DNA from 2 places in the Streptosporangium sp. NBC_01755 genome. Region 2 is predicted to be linked to the other one. Evidence: riboswitches for the same ligand, from Rfam matches in the RefSeq annotation. Region 2 holds a riboswitch; the other holds the start of a gene.
The links. Region 2 has a riboswitch for glycine ahead of gcvP (aminomethyl-transferring glycine dehydrogenase). Riboswitches for the same ligand answer to the same signal wherever they lie in the genome.
Positions count from the first base shown of each region.

Region 1: it holds a riboswitch for glycine, as region 2 does, so the genes downstream of both, gcvT (glycine cleavage system aminomethyltransferase GcvT) here and gcvP (aminomethyl-transferring glycine dehydrogenase) in region 2, are expected to answer to the same signal.

Region 1 covers NZ_CP109131.1:5,199,062-5,203,323, forward strand. Annotated here, with positions in the region: gene OG884_RS24790 (L-serine ammonia-lyase) at 1-1,233, opposite strand, end outside; gene gcvH (glycine cleavage system protein GcvH) at 1,304-1,693, opposite strand; gene gcvT (glycine cleavage system aminomethyltransferase GcvT) at 1,690-2,781, opposite strand; glycine riboswitch at 2,822-2,906, opposite strand; glycine riboswitch at 2,909-3,007, opposite strand; gene OG884_RS24805 (gamma-glutamyl-gamma-aminobutyrate hydrolase family protein) at 3,086-3,781, opposite strand; gene OG884_RS24810 (3-oxoacyl-ACP reductase) at 3,901-4,262, opposite strand, start outside.
Region 2 covers NZ_CP109131.1:7,201,495-7,205,756, reverse strand. Annotated here, with positions in the region: gene gcvP (aminomethyl-transferring glycine dehydrogenase) at 1-1,519, opposite strand, end outside; glycine riboswitch at 1,700-1,791, opposite strand; gene OG884_RS33265 (MerR family transcriptional regulator) at 1,807-2,427, opposite strand; gene OG884_RS33260 (bifunctional nuclease family protein) at 2,572-3,042, opposite strand; gene ftsR (transcriptional regulator FtsR) at 3,122-3,772, opposite strand; gene OG884_RS33250 (FHA domain-containing protein) at 3,799-4,262, opposite strand, start outside.

The DNA.
Region 1 (4,262 bases), 2.0 Mb from region 2:
GGCCGCGGCGATGGCCTTGATCGAGGCGACGGCGTTGCGCTCGATGCACGGGATCTGCACCAGGCCGCCGATCGGGTCGCAGGTCAGCCCCAGGTTGTGCTCGATGCCGATCTCGGCGGCGTTCTCGACCTGCTCGGGGGTGCCGCCCATCACCTCGGTGAGCCCGGCGGCGGCCATCGAGCAGGCCGAGCCGACCTCGCCCTGGCAGCCCACCTCGGCCCCGGAGATGGAGGCGTTCTCCTTGAACAGCACGCCGATCGCCCCCGCGGTCAGCAGGAAGCGGATCACCCCCTCGTCATCGGATTCGCGGACGAAGCGGTCGTAGTAGGTGAGCACGGCGGGGATGATGCCCGCGGCGCCGTTGGTGGGCGCGGTGACGATCCGGCCGCCGGCGGCGTTCTCCTCGTTGACCGCGAGGGCGAACAGCGAGACCCAGTCCATCGTCTGCAGCGAGTCCTTCTCTGCCGGCTCGCTCCGCAGCTGCCGGTGGAGCTGGTGGGCGCGGCGGCGGACCTTCAGCCCGCCGGGCAGCACGCCCTCCTTGCCGATGCCCCGCCGCACGCACTCGCTCATGACCTGCCACAGGACGAGCAGTTGGGCGCGGATCTCGGCCTCGGTGCGGCCGAACGCCCGCTCGTTCTCCAGCATCAGCCCGGAGATCGACAGCCCGGTCTCCGCGCACTGGGCGAGCAGTTCCGCGGCCGTGGTGAAGGGGTACGGCAGGACCGTGTCGTCGGGTTTGATCCGGTCGGCGCCGGTGGCGTTCTCGTCGACGACGAAGCCGCCGCCCACCGAGTAGTAGACCTTCTCCCGTAGCGTCTCGCCGGACTCCGACAGTGCGGTGAAGCGCATGCCGTTGGGGTGGCCGGGGAGCGAGATCTTGCGTTCGAAGACGAGGTCCTCGCCGACGACGAAGGGGATCTCGTGGGAGCCGTACAGGGAGATGGTGCCGGACTCGCGCATGGCGGCCAGCCGCTCGTCGACCGTGTCGACGTCGACCAGCTCGGGTTTCTCGCCGGACAGGCCGAGCAGCACCGCCTTGTCGCTGCCGTGGCCCTTGCCGGTCAGCCCAAGCGAGCCGTACAGGATGGCGCTCACCCGGACGGTCTTCTCCAGCAGCCCGTCCTGGTGCAGGCCCCGGGCGAACTTGTGGGCGGCGGCCATCGGGCCGCCGGTGTGCGAGCTGGACGGGCCGATTCCGATCTTGAAGAGATCGAAGACACTGATCGTCATCTGAATCCTTCCAGCGTGGACGGTCACGCGTGCCCGGGGACGCGCGTGACCGTGACGCGAGGCGTCGAACTTATGACTCACCCGAGGTGAGCGCGGTGTACTCCTCCGGCGACAGCAGGTCGTCGGCGGAGCCCTCAAGACGTACCCGGAACAGCCAGCCGTCACCGTATGAGTCGCTGTTGACCAGCGAGGGGTCGTCCACGACCGCCTGGTTGACCTCCACGACCTCGCCGGTGACCGGCGCGAAGATGTCACTGACCGACTTGGTCGACTCGACCTCGCCGATGGCGTCACCGGTGGCGATCGACGCGCCGACCTCGGGTACCTGCACGTAGACCACGTCGCCCAGCGCTTCGGCGGCGTAGGCGGTGATGCCCACGGTGAGGGTCAGGCCGTCGTCGACGCCGCCGATCCACTCGTGTTCCTTGGTGTAGTGCAGATTCTCGGGAATGCTGCTCATTTTTTCCTCCTGTAGAAAGGCAGTTCGACGACCTCGACCGGCTCGCGGCTGCCCCGGATGTCGACGGCCAGTCCTGACGACAGGCCGCTGTCCACGTAGGCCATGGCGATGGGCCTGCCCAGTGTCTGGGAGGGCGCCCCGCTGGTGACCTCCCCGACGACCGTGCCGTCACCGGCGACCACCACCGGATACCCGTGCCGGGGCACCCTGCGGCCGCGTCCGACCAGGCCGACCAGACGACGGGCCGGCGGGACGTCCCTGAACGGTTCGAGGGCGGCCCGGCCGACGAAGTCGCCCGGCTTGTCAAACCTCACCACACGGCCGAGCCCGGCGTCGAACGGAGTGAGGTCCGCCGAGAGCTCGTTGCCGTAGAGCGGCATGCCCGCCTCCAGGCGGAGGGTGTCGCGCGCGGACAGACCTGCGGGGATCAGCCCATGCGGTGCGCCCGCCTCGATGAGGGCGGACCAGAGGGACTCCGCCGCCGAGGCCGCGACGAACAGCTCGAAGCCGTCCTCGCCGGTGTATCCGGTGCGGGCGACGAGGGCCTCGTGTCCGGCCACGACGGCGGGCAGGCCCGCGTAGTACCCGAGCCCGTCCAGGTCGGCGTCGGTGAGGGCGCTCAGGATCTCCACCGAGCGCGGTCCCTGGACCGCGACCAGCGCGTACTCCTCGGAGCGGTCCTGCACCGCGGCGTCGAAGTCCTTGGCGCGCTCGATCAGCTCGGCGGCCACCCGGGGGTAGTTGGAGGCGTTGGCGACGACCATGAACTCTTCGGGGGCCAGCCGGTAGACGATCAGGTCGTCCAGCACGCCGCCCCCGGCGTCGACGATCATCGTGTAGCGGGCGCGGCCGGGTGCCAGCGCGGAGAGGTGGCCGACCAGCGCGTAGTCGAGGGCCTCGGCGGCCTGCGGGCCGGTCACGAGGATCTCCCCCATGTGGGAGAGGTCGAACAGGCCCGCCGCCTGGCGGACCGCGTTGTGCTCGGCGGACTCGCTGCCGTAGCGGAGCGGCATCAGCCAGCCCGCGAAGTCGGTCAGCGTCGCGCCGAGGGACTCGTGCACGCCGCGCAGCGGCGTAGGTCGGGACATGTTCGCACCTCAGACAAGGGACAGATGAGATCATCCTCCCCCTCTGTCATTGGTGCCTGAGAGTTTCATCCGGGTTTTACCGGACTTTCACCTTCGGCGAGGTCGTGGGACCTGCTTTCCAGAGGCACCTACCCGCACGGTCCTTTGCCTTGAGAGGTTCGCGGGGAGGGCTTGCTCCTTCAGGGGTCCTGGCCTGGATGTCAGGACACTCTCCCGCGCGGGGTTCATCGGTGTCGCTGGCCAGCCTAACCGCCCGCACCGGCCGAGCGAAATCCCCAGGCGCGCACCGGCCTTCACGAATCACTCAGCGGCGGGCGTGCCGGACCAGTGCCTCGAACAGGGCCGACTCGTCGTCGGTCTCCGGGTGCCACTGGACGGCGAGGGCGAACGGATGATCCTCCACCTCCACGGCCTCCACCGTGCCGTCCTCGGCGTGGCCGGTCACGATCAGGCCATCAGCGAGCAGGTCAACGGCCTGATGGTGGTAGTGGGCCACGTCCACGGTCTCGGTTCCGAAGACCTTCGAGGTCAGGCTGCCGGGGGCGAGCCGCACCGGCATCCTGCCGTAGCCGCCGGGGGCCGGGGCGTGCCCCTGGTGGCCCACCACGTCGGGCAGGTGCTGGTGGAGGCCGCCGCCAAGGGCGACGTTCAGGATCTGCATGCCCCTGCAGATGCCGAGGAAGGGCAGGTCCCGCTCCAGCGCCGCCCGGACCAGTCCCAGTTCGGCGTCGTCGCGGAACGGCCGGACGTAGCCGGTCCGCTCGTGCGGCTCCTGCCCGTACCGTTCCGGGCCGACGTCCCCGCCGCCGGCCAGGATCAGCCCGTCCAGGCGGTTCACGAGCGCCGCGGGGTCACCCGCGGGCGGCAGGATCACCGGCTGCCCGCCCGCGCGGGCCACGTGGTCGACGTAGTCGTACGGCAGGAGCGCGGTGTTCGTCTCCCAGACCGTGAACCTCGCGGGCTCGACGTAGCAGGTGATGCCGATGACGGGACGGGACATGGTCTCCTTCTCGCGCGGACGCCGGGATGTGGGGTGACACCCCACGTCCCGGCACGTTATCGGGGCCGAGGTATGGCCTGGGCAAAACCGGCCGGGGAACGGTCAGAGTCGGGGAACGCTCAGAGCGGCGTGACATAGGCGCCCGAGATGCCGCCGTCCACCAGGAACTCCGAGCCGGTGATGAAGCTCGCGTCGTCCGAGGCGAGGAACGCCACCGCGGCGGCGATCTCGGTCGCCTCGGCGAAGCGGCCGATCGGGATGTGCACCAGGCGGCGCCGAGCCCGCTCGGGGTCCTTGGCGAACAGCTCCTGCAGCAGCGGGGTGTTGACCGGGCCGGGGCAGAGCGCGTTGACCCGGATGCCCTCGCGGGCGAACTGCACGCCCAGCTCGCGCGACATCGCCAGCACCCCGCCCTTGGAGGCGGTGTAGGAGATCTGGCTGGTCGCCGAGCCCATCACCGCCACGAACGACGCGGTGTTGA
Region 2 (4,262 bases):
TGCAGGAGCCCAGCGGGATCATCGAGCGGTCCAGCGCGATGTCCTTGTCCTGGAGCCTGCGCAGGTAGCGCAGCATGGCCGTCTCGGAGCGGTGGCTGTGGAAGACCGGGTGGGTGAGGTAGTCGCTGACGCGCGCCAGCGCGCCGGGCAGCGCGTCGTGCGCGGCGGCGTCCAGGTCTGCCAGCACCGTGCCGCTGACCTCGAAGGCGGCCAGGACCTGCTCCAGGTGGAGGACCTCGGTCCTCTCGTCGCAGGTGACGCCCACGTGGTCGGCGTCGACCAGGCGCAGGTTGACCCCGTTCTCCCGGGCCGCGGCGACGACCTCGGCGGCACGCCCGGGCACGTGGGCGAGCACGGTGTCGAAGAAGGTGTCGTGTACCACCTCGACGCCGCCCTGGCGCAGGCCCTCGGCGAGCACGACGGCGTACCGGTGGATGCGGCGGCCGATCCTGCGCAGGCCCTCGGGGCCGTGGTAGACGGCGTACATGCCGGCGATCACGGCGAGCAGCACCTGCGCGGTGCAGATGTTGCTGGTGGCCTTCTCGCGACGGATGTGCTGCTCGCGGGTCTGGAGCGCGAGCCGGTAGGCGGGACGCCCCTCGACGTCCTGGGAGACGCCGACCAGGCGGCCGGGCAGCTGGCGCTGGAGACCTTCGCGGACCGCCATGTAGGCGGCGTGGGGGCCGCCGAAGCCGAGGGGGACGCCGAAGCGCTGCGAGGAGCCGACCGCGATGTCGGCGCCGAGCTCGCCCGGCGCGGCCAGGAGGGTGAGGGCGAGCAGGTCGGCGGCGGCGACCACCTGGGCACCTCGTGCGTGGGCGGCGTCGGCGATGGCGCGGAAGTCGCGGACCCTGCCGCTGGCGCCGGGGTACTGCACGAGCACTCCGAAGCACTCGGGGAGCCCCCCGGTGAAGTCGCTCTCGACCAGCTCTATGCCGAGCGGCTCGGCACGGGTGCGCAGCACCGCCTTGGTCTGCGGCAGCGCGTCGGCGTCGACCACGAACACCTTCGACGGGGTGCGGCCCGCGCGGCGGGCCAGGGTCATCGCCTCGGCCGCGGCGGTGGCCTCGTCCAGCAGGGAGGCCCCCGCGACGTCGAGGGCGGTCAGGTCGGAGACGACGGTCTGGAAGTTGATCAGGGCCTCCAGCCGGCCCTGGGAGATCTCCGGCTGGTAGGGCGTGTACGCGGTGTACCAGCCCGGGTTCTCCAGGAGGTTGCGGCGGATGACACCCGGGGTGATCGTGTCGTGGTAGCCCAGGCCGATCATCGAGGTGAGGACGGTGTTGCGCCCGGCGAGGACCCGCAGCTCGGCGAGAGCCTCGGACTCCCCCGCCGCCGGGGGCAGGCCCAGCCGGGTGAAGGAGCGGATCGCCTCGGGCACGGCCACCGCGACCAGATCGGCGACGGAGGCGAATCCGACCGCCTCCAGCATGCGGGTCTGGCCGGCGTCGTCGGGTCCGATGTGACGGGTCGCGAACGGCGGGGGGACGAGCTCGCTGAGCGATGGCAGATCGGTCATGGGAAGCCTCTCAGGGCGGGGTGGAGACCGGCGCTGGGCGCGGGCGTATGCCGGGTCTCCCCCTCTGTCATCACGACTGTCATCACGTGGTCGCGACCTGAGAGCTTCACCTGCCCTTGCCGGGAGGCTTGCACCGTCGGTGAGACGCACCTGGCGGGCGCGCCTGCTTTCCAGAGTTGCCTCGTCCGTGCGGTACAGGGTGCCTGAGAGATTCCGGGGAGGTTGCTCCTTCGGCGCCCCGATCGTGCCGGGGTCTCTCCCGCACAGGGTCAGTGGCGAGTCCGAGTTTACCCGGTTCGTCGTACTCGGCGACGGCGGGCCAACTCATCGGCCTGATGATCGTCTAAAGGGCCCCCGCCCAACTCCGCGCGTTCGCCGGGAAGATCCGCAAGAGAGCCCTCCACCTCCTGCCACACCCGTCCCAGCGCGATACCGAAGACTCCCTGGCCACCCTGGAGCAGATCGATGACCTCGTCGGGCGAGGTGCACTCGTAGACGCTCACCCCGTCGCTCATCAGGGTGATCTGGGCCAGATCGTTGACACCCCGCTCCCGCAGGTGCTGCACGGCGATGCGGATCTGCTGAAGGGAGACGCCGGTGTCGAGAAGGCGCTTGACAACCTTGAGGACCAGAATGTCACGGAAGCCGTACAGCCGCTGGGAACCGGAGCCGTGGGCCGCTCTCACGGTGGGTTCGACCAGGCCGGTGCGCGCCCAGTAGTCGAGTTGCCGGTAGGTGATTCCGGCCGCCGAACAGGCCGTCGGCCCCCTGTAGCCGATGTCGGCGGGCACTTTCACCGGTTGCCCGTCGAACAGCAGACCCTCTTCACCCGCGCGCTGACGTGCCGACTGGCGCCGTTCCGGGTCATCCTGGTCGGCGTTTCTACCCTCGCCGCTGCTGACCGCCACGCGGACCTCCGGCTTTCTCTCATCCCACGGCCTGATCTGGGGGTTTACGCATGACCGCGGGTTTCACTTGCACCGTAGGACTGGGGCCAAGTCCAGTCAACGACCCCACCCGGCGCGTCGTGAAGCGTAAATGCACCGAAATTCCTACCCCGCGCGGCCGAAGTCCTCGGGCGTGATCGTGTCAAGGAACTCCCTGAACTTCTCCACCTCGTCCTCCTGGTCGTCGGGGATGATGACCCCCGCCTCCCGGACCACATCCTCACTCGCGAAGATACGTGCGCCGGTACGAAGTGCCAAGGCGATCGAGTCGGAAGGCCGCGCGCTCACCTCGACCCCGTTCGAGAACACGAGATCCGCGAAGAAGATGCCATCGCGTAAAGCGACGATGTTGACAGTGCTCAACCTGACTCCGAGTCCTTCGAGCACGTCCCGGAACAGGTCATGGGTGAGTGGCCGAGGTGGTGGTTCCTCGGCCTGGGCCATGGCGATCGCCGTGGCTTCCGTCATGCCGATCCAGATAGGTAGGTAACGCTCCCCATGCGTCTCTTTCAACAAGACGATCGGCTGGTTGGAGGGCATCTCAACTCGAACGCCCACGACCTCCATCTGCAACACGGGCTGCTCCGTCTTCGCTGGATTCCGACCGGTTTGTTCAACGTAACACCCGTAGAGGTACGAGTGCCTGGTCAGGCTCTCACCGGCCCAGTGCCCCACGGACTCCGGAACGCAACAGTGAGGCGTGCAATTCCAGCATCAGGCCGGAAATCTCCCTCGCCGTCTCGTCTGCCTGGTCGATCGCGCCGGGGCCGCGACGGCGCAGCAGCGGGGCGACGGCCTGCTCCACCAGCCCCGCCTCGCGTTCCGCGGCGGCCTTGACCGCCCGCAGGTGGCGGGCGCGCAAGCCGAAGGCGGCCAGGGCTCCGACGCTGCGGGCCACGATCAGCGCCTCGGCGTCGTAGTAGCGGGCCACGGCGGCCAGGAGACCGTAGTCCTCCAGCTCCGTGAGGGTCTCCTCGTCGAGCTCGGCGGCGGCGAGGAACTCCTCACGGGTGAGGCGGACCTCGGGGGGCGCGTCGTCGGGGACGGCGCGTGGCCGGGCGGCCGGACGCTCCTCCCGGTCGGCCGCCTCCAGATGATCCTTGATCACGCGCAGCGGCAGGTAGCGATCACGCTGCTCGCTGAGGATGTAGCGGAGCCGCTCGACGTCGGCGTAGCTGAACTTGCGGTAGCCGGAGGGACTGCGTTCCGGCTCGATCAGCCCCTCGCCCTCCAGGAAGCGAATCTTGGAGATGCTGACATCGGGGAACTCGCCCTGCAGGAGAGCGAGCACCTCCCCGATGCTCATGTGCGCACGAGCGGCCTGCGAGCTCATCATCCTCCAGCGGCACCGCGGGTGAGGAAGACGAGGCGGAACTTGCCGATCTGCACCTCGTCCCCGCCGTACAGCGGGACCTCCTCTATGCGCTCACGATTGACGTACGTGCCGTTCAGGCTACCGACGTCACGGACCGTGAAGACCCCGCCGCCGCGCCGGTAGAACTCCACGTGGCGGCGCGAGACCGTGATGTCGTCGAGGAAGATGTCGCTCTCGGGGTGGCGGCCCACGGTGGTGAGGTCGCTGTCGAGCAGGAACCGGCTGCCGGCGTTGGGGCCGCGCATCGCGACCAGCAACGCGCTACCGGCCGGCAACTGCTCGACGGCCTGCCGCTCGGCGAGAAGCGTCTCACCGGTCTCCGCCTCGTAGGCCTCGATCCCGGAGAGGGAGATTGTCGATGTGCTGTCTCCGGGGGTGTCGGACCTGGTAAGCGGCGACCCGCATCGTGAACAGAAACGGG